2 regions of the Duganella sp. GW821-FHT01E12 genome follow, and region 1 is predicted to be linked to the other one. Evidence: riboswitches for the same ligand, from Rfam matches in the RefSeq annotation. Region 1 holds a riboswitch; the other holds the start of a gene.

Region 1 (7,103 bases):
GGCCACGGCGGCGCCGACGTCGTCGGCCAGATAGACGCTGCTGATGGCCGCCACCATGGACGCCCCGCGCGCGGCCAGTGGCGCGGCGTTGTCCGGCGTCATGCCGCCGATCACCACGGTCGGCACCTGGATCGCCGCGCGCGCCTCGTCGAGGATCTCCATCTTGGTAGTGACTGCGTATTTCTTCACGCGCGACGGGTAGAAGCCGCCGAAGGCCACATAGCTGGCGCCGGCCGCCTGCGCCTGCAGCGCGCGCGGCAGGTCGCCGTAGCAGGAGGCGCCGATGATCTTGTCCGGACCCAGCCGGGCGCGCACCTGCGCCACCTCGGCGTCGGTGCCGCCCAGGTGGACGCCGTCGGCGCCGGTCTGCTCGCACAGGTCGACGTGATCGTTGACGATGAAGGGCACGCCGTAGCGCCGGCACAACGCCAGCAGCGCGCCGGCTTGATCCAGACGCTGGCCGGGGCCGGCCTCCTTGTGGCGGTACTGCAGCAGCGCCACGCCGGGCTGCGCGCCCTGCGCGGCGGCGAGCGCCCGTTCGCTCAGTTCCAGCAGCCGGCCGGTGTCGTCCCAGTTGGGCGTAACCAAATAAAGTCCTTGCATGATGTGCTCTCGATGATGGGCGGTTAAATCAGGGGTAGGCGGTGCGGGATGCGCTGGCCTGCGGCCACCGTGTAGGCGCCGCGCAGCGCGCGATAGCAGTACTGTTGCGCCAGCTCCAGCGCGCGTTCCATCGACATGCCCAGCGCCAGCTGGCCGGCGGCGGCCGAGGCCAGCGTGCAGCCGCTGCCGTGGAATTCGCCGCCCAGGCGCGGCCAGGTCCAGTCGCGCGAGTCGCCCTGCGGGCCGGGATCGGACAGGCGCTGCAGCGGCGCCGCGCCGGGGCCGAACCAGCGGTTGACCACCTCGTCGCCGCCATCGTGGCCGCCGGTGATCAGCACATGGCGGCAGCCGCGCGCGCGCAGCGCCTGCGCCTGCGCGGAAGGTTCGCCGGCGCCGGTCAGCGCCAGCGCCTCCGGGCCGTTGGGCGTGAGCAGCGTGACCAGCGGCAGCAGCGGCGCCAGCGCCTGCACCGCGTCGCCGCGCGAGAGCAGGTCGCCGTGGCCGCTGGCCAGCACCGGGTCCAGCACCACCGGCAGCTCAGGCTGGCGGCGGCGCAGGCGGCTGATGATCTCGGCGATGGCCAGCGCGTTGGCGGCGCTGCCGGGGATGCCGATCTTCACCGCGCGCACCGTCATCTTGTCGACCAGCGCCTGGGCCTGGCGCAGCACCATGGCGCCGTCGACCGGCTGCACGCCGTAGACGCGGTCGTTGTCCTGCACCGTCAGCGCGGTGGCCACGGTGAGCGCGTGCGCGCCCTGCCCGGCCACCGCCTGCAGGTCGGCGGCGATACCGGCGCCGCCGGACGGATCGAGGCCGGCGAACACCAGCACGCAGGGGCGCGCCACCAGTTGCGCCATCAGCTGCGCCGCCACTTGCGAGGACAGGCGCTCGCTCATGCCAGCCGGCCCGCCATCGGCGAGGACGGCGAGGCGGCAAACTTGCGGGCGATGCGGCCGGCCAGGTAGGCCTCACGGCCGGCCTGCACGCCCAGCTTCATGGCGCGCGCCATGCGCACCGGATCGCGGGCGCCGGCGATGGCCGTGTTCATCAGCACGCCGTCGCAGCCCAGTTCCATGGCGATGGCCGCGTCCGAGGCCGTGCCGACGCCGGCGTCGACCAGCACCGGCACCCTGGCCTGCTCGATGATCAGCGACAGGTTCCACGGATTGAGGATGCCCATGCCGGAGCCGATCAGCGAGGCCAGCGGCATCACCGCCACGCAGCCGATGTCCTCCAGCAGCTTGGCCTGGATCGGATCGTCGCTGCAGTAGACCATGACGTCAAAGCCGTCCTTGACCAGCGCCTCGGCGGCGAGCAGGGTTTCCGGCATGTGGGGGAACAGGGTCTTCTCGTCGCCCAGCACCTCCAGCTTGACCAGCTTGTGGCCGTTGAGCAGCTCGCGCGCCATCTGCAGCGTGTAGACCGCGTCCTTGGCGGTGTAGCAGCCGGCCGTGTTGGGCAGGATGGTGTACTGCGACGGCGGCAGCACGTCCAGCAGGCTCGGCGCCTTGGGGTCCTGGCCGATGTTGACGCGGCGGATGGCCACGGTGATGATCTCCGCCTCGGCGGCGTCGGTCGCCTCGCGGGTTTGTTGAAGGTCCTTGTACTTGCCGCTGCCCACCAGCAGCCGCGACTTGTAGCTCTTGCCCGCGATGGTCAGCAGGTCTTGGGATGATGCGTTCATGTTGCTCTCCTTGTGGGGTCAAGTCTGACATTCGGACACGAGCTCTGCCGTAAGCGGGCGCTTACGGCAGAGCTCGTGTCCGAATGTCAGACTTGACCCCAATTTAATTTAGCCGCCGCCGATGGCGCGCACGATGTCGACCCGGTCCTGCGGCTGCAGTTCGCGCTGCGGCCACTGCTGGCGCGGCACCACCGCGCGGTTGACCGCCAGCGCCAGCGCCTGCCCGCTCAGCGACAGGGCGTCGATCAGCTGGTCCAGCGTCTGCCGCGGCGGCACCCGGTACGGGGCGCCGTTCAATTCGATGTCGATCATGCCGGCCTCACAGCTTGCGGTACAGCTCGGCGCCGTTCTTGATGAACTCCACCGCCTTGACCTGCATGCCCTGCTCCAGCGCCGCGCCGTCCGACACGCCGTTGGCCGCGGCGAATTCGCGCACTTCCTGCGTGATCTTCATCGAGCAGAAATGCGGGCCGCACATCGAGCAGAAGTGCGCCACCTTGGCCGAGTCCTTGGGCAGCGTCTCGTCGTGGAATTCGCGCGCCTTGTCCGGGTCGAGGCCGATGTTGAACTGGTCGTCCCAGCGGAATTCGAAGCGCGCCTTCGACAGCGCGTTGTCGCGGATCTGCGCGCCCGGATGGCCCTTGGCCAGGTCGGCCGCGTGGGCGGCGATCTTGTAGGTGATGATGCCGTCCTTGACGTCGTTCTTGTCCGGCAGCCCCAGGTGTTCTTTCGGCGTGACGTAGCACAGCATGGCCGTGCCGTACCAGCCGATCTGCGCGGCGCCGATGCCCGAGGTGATGTGGTCGTAGCCGGGCGCGATGTCGGTGGTCAACGGCCCCAGCGTGTAGAACGGCGCCTCGTGGCACTGCTCCAGCTGCAGGTCCATGTTCTCCTTGATCAGCTGCATCGGCACGTGGCCCGGACCCTCGATCATCACCTGCACGTCGTGCTTCCAGGCGATCTGGGTCAGCTCGCCCAGGGTCTTCAGCTCGCCCAGCTGGGCCTCGTCGTTGGCGTCGTAGATCGAGCCGGGCCGCAGGCCGTCGCCCAGCGAGAACGAGACGTCGTAGGCCTTCATGATCTGGCAGATCTCTTCGAAGTGCGTGTACAGGAACGATTCCTTGTGGTGCGCCAGGCACCACTTGGCCATGATGGAGCCGCCGCGCGAGACGATGCCGGTCAGGCGCTTGGCCGTCATCGGCACGTAGCGCAGCAGCACGCCGGCGTGGATGGTGAAGTAGTCGACGCCCTGCTCGGCCTGCTCGATCAGGGTGTCGCGGAAGATTTCCCAGGTCAGGTCCTCGGCCTTGCCGTTGACCTTTTCCAGCGCCTGGTAGATCGGCACCGTGCCGATCGGCACCGGGCTGTTGCGGATGATCCATTCGCGCGTTTCGTGGATGTGCTTGCCGGTGGACAGGTCCATGACGTTGTCGCCGCCCCAGCGGATGGCCCAGGTCATCTTCTCGACTTCCTCGCCGATCGACGAGGTGACGGCGGAGTTGCCGATGTTGGCGTTGATCTTGACCAGGAAGTTGCGGCCGATGATCATCGGCTCGATTTCCGGGTGGTTGATGTTGGCCGGGATGATGGCGCGGCCGCGGGCGATTTCCTCGCGCACGAACTCCGGCGTGATCTCGGCCGGGATGCTGGCGCCGAACGATTGCCCCGGATGCTGGCGGCCCATCAGGTCGGCCAGGCGCTGGCCCATGGGGCCGGATTTCTTCAGGTTTTCCAGGTACTCCTGGCGGCGCAGGTTCTCGCGGATGGCGACGAATTCCATCTCGGGCGTGACGATGCCCTGGCGCGCGTAGTGCATCTGCGTGACGTTCCTGCCTTCGCGCGCGCGGCGCGGCTTGCGGTGCAGGTTGAAGCGCAGTTCGGCCAGCGCCGGGTCCGCCAGGCGCGCCTGGCCGTATTCGGAGGTCGGGCCGTCCAGTTCCTCGGTGTCGTCGCGCTCCAGGATCCACGGCAGGCGCGGGGTCGCGGCCAGGCCGGAGCGGATGTCGATCACCGCGTCCGGATCGGTGTACGGGCCGGAGGTGTCGTAGACGTAGATCGGCGGATTGGCTTCGAAGCCGAACGAGGCCGGCGTGTCGGCCTGGGTGATCTCGCGCATCGGCACGCGGATGTCGGGACGGCCGCCCTCGACGTAGACCTTGCGCGAGTTCGGTAATGGCTTGACGGCTGCCTCGTCCACCGTGGCGGTGGCGGACAGGAATTTGGGATTGGCGTTCATTTGGCTCCTTCGTTAGCTACAGGAGCCAGCAAAGGAGGTTGGACCGCGCCTCCCATCAGATTTGGCGGCGATGTCCTAAGCTTCCCTTCGCTGGCATTATCCAGATCAGGTTCGGAGGGTATTTCTCACCCGCGCATCGCAATGCGCAGGACCCCTAGCGTGTGCCACCTTGCGGCAGCGGGGCCGATTATACGCTCGGCCGCGCCGCCCGGACAATGTCCGCGTGAAAAAAACCACAATACCTGGTATGGCGTGTATAACGAGCCGATGTGTAACAATTGTAAGAGCTGCGCGCTATGTGAGGCATCACACATAATAGTTTCTGAAAGGAACTCACAATATCCCCACAGCGACACCACCGTCGCCACAACAAGCGCCCCACGCGCGATTTTCGGGAGAATCATCATGAAGCCAGCACACCCATCCATCTACCTGGCCGCCGTCGCGGCCCTCGCGGCAGCCGGGCTGAGCGCCTGCGGCGGCGGCGGGGGCGGGGGCGGGGGCGACAGCACGCCGCCCAGCACTCTGGGCACGCTGTCGGTGTCGATGACGGACGCGCCGTCGTGCGGTTTCGACGCCGTCAACGTCACCGTCAACAAGGTGCGCGTCAACCAGAGCAGCACCGCCAGCGACACCGACGCCGGCTGGACCGACATCACGCTCAGTCCGGCCCGCAAGATCAACCTGCTGAACCTGACCAACGGCGCGCTGGAGGCGCTGGGCCAGACCTCGCTGAGCGCGGGCCATTACAACCAGCTGCGGCTGGTGCTCGACCCCAACACCGGCAGCGGCCTGGCCAACTCGGTGGTGGTCACCGGCGGCACCGCCGAGGTGTCGCTCGACACCCCGAGCGCGGTGCAGAGCGGCATCAAGCTGGTCAACGCCTTCGACGTGGCGGCCGGCCAGCGGGTCGACCTGGTGCTGGACTTCGACGCCTGCAAATCGGTGCTCACCAAGGGCAACGGCAAGTACGCGCTGAAACCGGTGGTGAAGGTGATCCCGACCACGCTCAACGGCATCGGCGGCTTTGTCTCGACCGCGCTGCTGGCCAGCCACGTGACGGTGTCGGCGCAGCAGAACGGCGCCATCGTCAGCGCCACCACGCCCAACGCCACCACCGGCGAGTTCGCGCTGAGCCGCCTGCCGCTGGGGAACTATGACGTGGTGGTCACGGCCGACAACAGCGCCGCCGCCGTGGTGGGCGCGGTGCCGGTGACCAGCACCTCGGCCACGGTGGCCATCAGCACGGCCGCCGCGCCGATCACGCTGCCGGCCAGCGCCGGCGGCAGCATAGCCGGCACCGTCACGCTGACGCCGGCCAGCAGCACCGCCAGCGCCTATGTCGCGGCCAAGCAGAGCCTGGCGGCCGGGCCGACCGTGACCGTCAAGTACCGCGGCGCCGACCTGGCCAGCGGCGCCTACACGCTGGGCGGACTGCCGGTCGCCGCGCCGCGCTACGCGGTGTACAGCGCCACGCTGCCGCTGCAGTTCGCCAGCGCCGCCACGGTGCTGCCGGGTCCGGGCAAATACATGGTCGAGGCGTCGGCCGAGGGCTACACCACGGCCAGCCTGCCGCTGGTCGATATTTCGCTGGTCGATCAGGCCAACGTCAACTTCAACCTGAAGCCGTAAGGCGCCCTGCCGGCTTGCCCTGTCAGTGGAAGGGCAAGCCCAACAGCCGCAACCACTGGCGGTCGCCGGGATAGCGCGCACGGTCGTCGACGCCGAGCCGGCGCGGCGCGGCGGCCGGCAGGCGGAAGGTGCCGAACAACTGGTCCCAGATCGAGACGGTGGCGCCATAGTTTCCAAGCTCCTCCCGGCTGGCGCTGTGGTGGAAGCGGTGCAGCTCGGTGCCGGTCAGCAGGCGGTTGAACCATCCCGCCCTGGCGTCGACATTGAAGTGCGACACCAGCCCCTGGAAGCCATTGAATACCGATGCCGCGAACACGGCCTCCGGCGAGAAGCCGAACAGGATGGCCGGCAGCATCAGCAGCACGCGCACGTAGGCGCTGTTGATCGGATGGCCCACCACGTGCATGAACACATAGACCTCGCCGGGCAGGTGGTGGATCGCGTGGGTCTTCCACAGCCAGCGCGCCAGCGGGCCACGTCCCTCGTGGCTGTAGCGGTGCAGCCAGTACCACAGGAAGTCCGACAGCAGCACCGCGCAGACCGCTTCGGCCTGCCAGTGCAGGCTGCTGCGCAACACCGGCAGTCCGCCGTGATGGGCGGCCAGCCAGGTCACGGCCCAGGTGGTCGCGGCGATGGTCGCGCCATTGACGACCAGCATGGGCAGGTCGCGCGTGAGCAACGAGGTCCTGGTCATGTTCCACTCGCGGCGCGCCGGCATCAGGCGTTCGAGGGTCACCATCGTCGCGATCATGGCCGCCAGGTAAGCCGGATACGCCTTGCCGAGCGGGCCGAGCCAGCCGCCGACCGAGGCCAGAATGAAGGCCAGCGTGGCAGCCAGCGCAAGCGGATAAAACAGATAGCGCGGCCAGCGCGCGGCAACACGGGAATCGGACATGGTTTACACTCCTGAAGTAGACAGGTGTCCATGATCGCCCCCGCCCGCCGTCC
Region 2 (7,103 bases), on a different contig from region 1:
GGCGGCATGGACGCGCTGCTGCCGTCCGTCGAATCGGTGCCGGCCTTGTACGCCAAATCGGAACTGGGCGACACCGCCAAGCGCCTGGCATGGCTGGGCAAGGACGCAGCCGCCATCGCCGCGTCGAACGACGCCTTCCTGCAACTGGCGGTCAAGCTGGACGACGTGACGCAGTCGCTGAAGGAACGCCGCAAAGAACTGGACGGCAACCTGGAACGCGTGATCCCGCAATACATGCAGACCGTGATCGCGTGGAAGAAGTCGCAGGGCAAGCCGGTCTACCCGGACGCCAATTCGACGCTGCGCGTGACCTACGGCACCGTGTCGCCGTACTCGCCGAAGGACGGCATCACCAAGGGCCCGTTCACCACGATCGAAGGCATCGTCGAGAAGAACACCGGCAAGGACCCGTTCAACGCGCCGAAGAAATTACTGGACGCGATCAAGGCCAAGCGCTACGGCCAGTTCATGGATCCGATCCTGGGCACGGTGCCGGTTGACTTCCTGACCAGCGCCGACACCACCGGCGGCAATTCCGGCTCGGCGGTGATGAACAAGAACGGCGAGTTGATAGGCTTGAACTTCGATTCGACCTACGAGTCCATCACCAAGGACTGGTACTTCGATACCGCCATCACCCGCGCCATCCACATGGATATCCGCTACATGCTGTGGGTGATGGCCGAAGTGGACCACGCCGATAACGTGCTCAAAGAGCTGACCATCAAATATCCGGCCAAGAAAAAATAATGAACGAGCTGTCGGTTTTGTTGGGGTACCTGAACATGCCGTGGCGTCTGGCAGGCGTGGCCACGTCCCCGCTGGAACTGGTGTCGTTCATTTTGTCGGTGGCGACGGTGTGGCTGAACATCCGGCAGAGTCATTGGGGCTGGCTGTTCGCCATCATCTCGTCGGCCACCTACGGGCTGGTGTTCTTCGGTTCGCGGCTGTATGGCGACATGGCGCTGCAGCTGGTGTTCATCGCCGTGTCGTTCTTCGGCTGGTACCAGTGGCTGCACGGCGACGACAGCCACGAGCGGCTGCCCGTGTCCACGCTGGACGCGCGCGGCCGCTGGCTGGCCGCCGCCGCCTGGCTGGCCGGCTTTGCGCTGCTGGCCTGGTTCCTCAAGTCCTATACCGATACCGACGTGCCGAACTCCGACGGCTTCCTGACCGCGGGCAGCCTGGTCGGACAGCTGCTGCTGTCGCGTAAAAAGGTCGAGAACTGGCACGTGTGGATCATTGTCGACGTGCTGTACGTGGCGCTGTACCTGCACAAGCATCTGGTGCTGACGGCCGTGCTGTACGCGGTGTTCGTCGGCATGGCGGTGATCGGCCTGCGCGCCTGGAGCAGCGACGGCGCCGGCGGCCGCATGGCGCTGGAATGAATACGGCGGTGCCGCGGCGGGTGGCGATACTGGGCGCGGCGTCGTCAGGCAAATCGACGCTGGCGGCGGCGCTGGCCGAACGCTATCAAACGCTGTGGGTACCCGAGTACCTGCGCGAATTCGTCGACACCGAGGCCAGGATACCGGTGGCGGCCGACCAGTTCCATATCGCCGAAACGCAGCGCGACCGCGAGGATGCGGCCGCGCCACGCGCCAACCAGTATCTTTTTTGCGACACCGCGCCGCTGATGACGGTGGTCTACGGCCACCATTATTTCGGCGGCATCGACGAGCAGCTGGCCGCGCTGGCGGCCACGCACCAGCAGGATTACGCCTTCACGCTGGTGACGGCGCTGGATATCCCGTGGATCGCCGATGGCTTGCAGCGTGAATCCGAGGAAGTCAGCGTCATCGTCAACCGCATGCTGCTGGACGAGCTGGCGGCGCGTGGGATACCCTATCTGCTGGTGTCGGGCGATCCCGGCGAACGACTATCCCAAGTGGAGCGGCATCTACCATGAAGCAGCGGCTGGCGGTGATCCTGATGTGCGTATCCCCGCTGGCGTTGGCCGATACCGGCTACTACCTGGTCTCCACCTACGACGTGGAGGGCCAGGCATCCCTCGACTATAAATACTGGAACGCCCATTACAACGGGCGCACCGTGGCGGCGCCGGAAATCGGCGTCGGCTACGGCGTCACGTCGCGCTGGTACACGGAGCTCTACGTCAAGTGGGTCAAGATGAACGGCGGCGCGCCCCATAGGCAGGAGACGGCGTGGCAGAACGACTACCTGCTGACGCAAGGCCAGTATGCCTTCGACCTGGCGCTGCACACCAAGCTGGAAAAGGCCCGCGACAACGCCGACGGCTACGCGCTGGAATGGGGGCCGGTGCTGCAGACGGAGATCGGCCGCACGCAGTTCAACGCCAATCTGTTCTTCCAGCGCGACTACCGCGTGGCGCCGGGCGGCGGCGAGCATCCGATGGAGCTGACTTACCAGCTGCAAGTGAAGCATAACTGGATGCCCTGGCTGCAGCCGGGCGTGCAGGCATTTGGCGAGGTGGGGAAGTGGAACGACTGGCTGCCATACCGGCAGCAGTCGCACCGCGCCGGGCCGGCGGTGTTCGGGCACCGCGATATTGGCCGGCAGGAGATCAAGTACGAATTCGCTTACCTGATCGGCAGGAATTCGGCACGCGCAGCGAAGAGCTTTTCGATGCGCGTGCAGCTGGTCTTTTAAAGGTCGAACTGGGCCGACACGCGGAAGGTGCGGGTGGCGCCCGGCATCAGGTAGCCGCCCAGCTCCGGCGTGACGTCGCGCCAGTAGAACTTGTCGAACGCGTTGTCGATGCCGGCGCGCAGCGTGGTCTGCACGCCGCCGACGCGGGTGGCGTAGGCGCCGCCCAGGTTCAGCACATGGTAGCCCGGCACGAACACCTGGTTCTTCGTATCGAACGCCTTCTTGCCCGAGTAGACCCAGTTGGCGTTGACCGACAGCCCGGCCACTTGCGGCACGGCGTAGTCGGCGTACACGGTTGACTTGAAGGCGGCGACGTCGGCGACGCGTTTGCCGTCCAGTTCCGCCGAGCCGGTGTCGCGCTGCTGCGTGTTGAGCGCGGTGGCCGATACGCCCACCGTCAGCTCGCGCGAGGCGCGGCCGTTCAGGGCCATTTCCAGGCCGCGGTTCTGTGCGCGGCCGTTGCGCACGAAGGTGTTTTGCGCGTCGGTGTATTCCAGGCCCTTGCGGATCTCGAACAGCGCCACGCTGGCGCTCAGGTCGGGATGGATGTCGGCCTTGACGCCCACTTCGACCTGCTTCGATTTGCCCGGCGCCAGCGCGCGGGCTTCGTTGACGGTGCCGATCGGCGCAAGGCCGCCATGCTCGAGGCCCTGCGCGTACGAGGTGTAGACCGAGACGTTGGGACGCAGGCTGTACACCAGCGCCACGTTCGGCAGCCAGAAGCCGACATCGGTGTGGGCGGACGGCAGCCGGTTGCTGGCCAATTCGTCGCGCTTGACCTGCACGTAACGCGCGCCGGCGTGCAGCTTGAGCTGCTCGTTGAGGCTCAGGATGTCCTGCGCGAACAGGGCGCGTTCGTTGTCGCTGCGGCGTTCGGAGACCGGGCCGCTGGTGCCGGTCGCCGGCGCCACCATGATAGGGTGGTAGATGTTGCTGAACGCGGTGCCGTCGGCGCCGGCCTGCACGTACAGGTAGTCGCCCCATTTCTCGCTGTTTCTGAACAGCGATGCGCCGCCGGTGAAGTCATGCTTGATCGAGCCGGTGCTGAACTTGCCCTGAACCAGCGCCTGCACCGTCAGCGGCGATTTCTTCTCGCCCAGGCTGATGTAGTCGTAGATGTCGTAGTCGCCGTTGCCGCAGAAGCCGGGGTACAGCAGCTGCGCCGTGCAGCCGTAAGGGAAGGCGGTGTAGTCGTCGCGCTTGAACTGGTGCTGGTTGGCGCTGACGGTGGTGCTCCAGTCGGGCGTGAACTTGTACTCGAAGCGCGCGCCGATGTTGCTGCTGGTGGTTTCCACCGGACGGCTCCACGGCTGGTTGTTCAGCATGGTGTCGGCCGGGATGTTCGGCAGCGTCGTGTTGTTCAGCAGCTGGAAGCCGGGCGCGGTCACTTGCGATTTCTTCTGGTAGTCGGCGTCCACCTGCAGCAGCGCCTGCGGCGAGATCTTCCAGTCGAAGGCGGCCGAGACGAACTTGCGGTTGCCGTCCGCGCCCTTGATGTAGGAGCGCAGGCGCTCGGCGGCGGCGTTGAAGCGGTAGCCGAAGCGCTGGTCTTCGAAGCGTCCGCCCAGGTCGACGGCGCCGTACAGCGTGCCGCGTTCGCGCTCTTCCAGCACCACGGTGCGCAGCGGCGCATCGGTCGGACGCTTGGTGACGTAGTTGACCACGCCGCCCGGCGCCGACACGCCCGCCTGCAGGCCGGACAAGCCTTTCAGCACTTCCAGGCGTTCCTTGTTCTCCAGCGGGATCTGGGTGTCGGCCGAGACGGACATGCCGTCCTTGCGGTAGCTGGAGGCGTTGTCCAGCTTGAAGCCGCGGATGGAGAACTGCTCCGAGTAGCCGACCGCGTTGTAGGAGTCGCTCAGGCTGGCGTCGTATCTGGCGGCGTCGGTGGTGGAGCGCACCTGGCGGTCCAGCATCTGCTGCGAGGTCAGCACGCTGACCGAGGCCGGGGTTTCCAGCAGCGGCGTGTTGGCGAAGCCGGCCACGGAGGCGCGGCTGGCCTGGGCCTTGGCGCCGGTGATCACCACCTCGGGCAGGGCTTGCTCTGCGGCGGAGGTTTCAGCGACGGCGGCGCCGGGAAAAGCCTGTAACACCGCCAGCGCGATGGCGGAAACTGCAAATTTTGGTGTGGACATATGGACTCTCTACGTGTTCGGCTGGAGCCGCGGGGAGAGCCATCAAAGGAGGGGAAACACTGCTTTGCGCTTTCCTTCGCTGGCATTATCCAGATCAGGTACGAAGGGTATCTCTCACCCGGCAGCAAAGCTCCAGGACCCCTAGCGAGGCGTTAGTGTAGCACAGGCGCGGAGTGCGGTGCCGTGCGCCGCGTTCCGCGCCGCGCCGCTACACTGGGGGTTTGCGCCGCAGGGCGCCAACGAAGCAGTCACAGCTTTTAACGGAGGCGCCATGATGTCCGTGCATTTTGGCGACACCTTGCTGCATCGTGCAAGCGAAAGGGTGGGAATGAGGCAGTCGTATCAAGAGGGAAGCTGGTTTGCGATTCCGTTGCTGGATGGCGGCTATGGCTGGGGGCTGGTGGCACGCCTGTCGCCGGGCAGCAAGATCATGCTGGCGTATCTGTTCGGCCCCAAGCTGGCGCGCCTGCCGTCGCTGGAGGAGCTCAACACGCTGCAGCCGCAGGACGCGCTCAAGGTGCTGCGGGTGGGCGACATGGCGCTGGCCAGCGGCCACTGGCGCGTGCTGGGGGACATCGCCGACTGGAATCCGGCGCTGTGGCCGATGCCGCAGTTCCTGCGCCGTGCCGATTCGCTCAAGCGCGCCTGGCGCGTCACGTATTCGGACGCGGACCCGAGCCGCTCGGAGCGCGAGGAATCCGTCCCCTACGATACGCAAGGGCTGGAAACGGATTCGCTGTACGGCTACGGCTCCACCGAGCTGTTGCTGACCCGCCTGCTGGAGCCGCAGGACCACCCGATCAACCGCAGCAGTGGTGGCGGCAGCGCTAGTCGCAGCTGACGTTCCAGGCCGCGTACTCGCCGCGGTGCTTGCGCACGGCGACGCGGGCGATGGTGTCGCGGTCGCTTTCAAACACCAGGTTGAACATCACGGGCGCGCCGGCAGCCGGCGGCGCCGGTTCGATCGCGCGCAGCGTGAAGGGCAGGGCGCGCTGGCGGATGCAGCGCGAGTTGCCGGCCAGGAGCAGGCGCGCGCGGCTCAGCAATTCGGGATACTGGCGCAGCAGCGCCACCACGTCCTCCGGCGGCAGCGCCTGGTCCATCAGCACCGTGTGCGGCGCGGCGCTGCAGACGGTCTTGGGCTGCGCCAGCCACACATGCCAGCTGGGCGGCTGCGCCGCCTCGCTCCAGCGCGCGTCTCTGGGCGCCCTGGCGTCGTAGACAAAGCTGGAACGGATCTGCCGGCACAGGTCCACCGCCGAATGGCGCGGCGCCGAATCGACACGGGCGATCACCTGCCACGGCTTGCCGCGCTGGCGCTCGATCTCGAACGCCGGCGCGAACAGCGGCTGCACCACTGGCGCGCCCTTGGATTCGGCCAGCATCTTCTGGCGGAAGTAGTCGTCGAAGCTGGCGCGTTCCGCGTCGGTCGGCTGGCGCTGTTCGATGCGCGGCGGCGCGGGCGGCCTGGCGGCCGTGGCCTGGCCTGCGGCCATCAGCAGCACTGCAAGCGACATCGCCCGCATCACGCCGCCTTCATCACGATCTGGATCAGCAGGCCGCCGCCCTCGCGGTTGCGCACCTGCAGCTCGGCGCCGTGGCGCTGCATCACGCGGTCGACGATGGCCAGGCCCAGGCCGGCGCCGTTGGCCTGGCCGCGCGCGGCGTCGAGCCGGGTGAAGGGCTTGAGCAGCTGTTCGATCTGTTCGGGCGGCACGCCGTTGCCGTGGTCCTGCACCTCGATCACCACCCGGCGCGAGGTGTGCATGCCCTTTATGCTGCACTTGATGTCGATCTCGGTCAGTTCGCTGCCTGGCGTCTTGCCGTAGCGGCGGGCGTTCTCGATCAGGTTGTTGATGACGCGCTTGATGTCGGTGGCGTTGCCCATCACGTGGGCATTGGGCGCGATGTCGGTGTGGATGGTCACGTCCGGCAGGCGGCCCGCCTCGTGCGCGGTGTCGCTCAGCAGTTCGCTGAGGTCGACGTTGATGAAGCTCGACACCTCGGTCGGCTTGGCGTAGTCGAGGAACTGGCCGATGATGTCGTCCATCTGCGCGATGTCGGACTGGATGCCCTCGCGCGCCTCGTTCGACAGGTTGGCCATCTCCACCTCCAGCTGCATGCGCGCCAGCGGCGTGCGCAGGTCGTGCGAGATGCCGGCCAGGATCACGGCGCGGTCGGACTCCACCTGCTGCAGCTGGTCGACCATCTGGTTGAAGCTGCGGTTGGCCACCATGATTTCCATCGGCCCCTTTTCCGGCAGCGGGTCCGGGCGCTTGCCCTGGGCGAAGGCGCGGGTGGCCTGCGTCAGGCGCCGCAGCGGCAGGTTGATCAGGC

What was found. A riboswitch is a leader RNA that binds a small molecule or an ion and turns the genes downstream of it on or off. The one in region 1 is predicted to bind thiamine pyrophosphate.
Region 2: another riboswitch for thiamine pyrophosphate. It lies ahead of AC07WS_RS23835 (TonB-dependent siderophore receptor); the one in region 1 lies ahead of thiC (phosphomethylpyrimidine synthase ThiC).

What each region holds. Positions count from the first base shown of each region.
Region 1 covers NZ_JBWKWR010000012.1:146,954-154,056, reverse strand. The annotation lists gene thiE (thiamine phosphate synthase) at 1-603, opposite strand, end outside; gene thiD (bifunctional hydroxymethylpyrimidine kinase/phosphomethylpyrimidine kinase) at 627-1,499, opposite strand; gene AC07WS_RS26025 (thiazole synthase) at 1,496-2,287, opposite strand; gene thiS (sulfur carrier protein ThiS) at 2,396-2,599, opposite strand; gene thiC (phosphomethylpyrimidine synthase ThiC) at 2,607-4,523, opposite strand; TPP riboswitch at 4,589-4,689, opposite strand; gene AC07WS_RS26010 (DUF4382 domain-containing protein) at 4,929-6,155, shown strand; gene AC07WS_RS26005 (sterol desaturase family protein) at 6,178-7,050, opposite strand.
Region 2 covers NZ_JBWKWR010000010.1:96,932-104,034, forward strand. The annotation lists gene AC07WS_RS23815 (S46 family peptidase) at 1-750, shown strand, start outside; gene pnuC (nicotinamide riboside transporter PnuC) at 750-1,388, shown strand; gene AC07WS_RS23825 (AAA family ATPase) at 1,385-1,909, shown strand; gene AC07WS_RS23830 (hypothetical protein) at 1,906-2,631, shown strand; gene AC07WS_RS23835 (TonB-dependent siderophore receptor) at 2,628-4,766, opposite strand; TPP riboswitch at 4,821-4,919, opposite strand; gene AC07WS_RS23840 (Imm26 family immunity protein) at 5,038-5,607, shown strand; gene AC07WS_RS23845 (hypothetical protein) at 5,594-6,292, opposite strand; gene AC07WS_RS23850 (ATP-binding protein) at 6,292-7,103, opposite strand, start outside.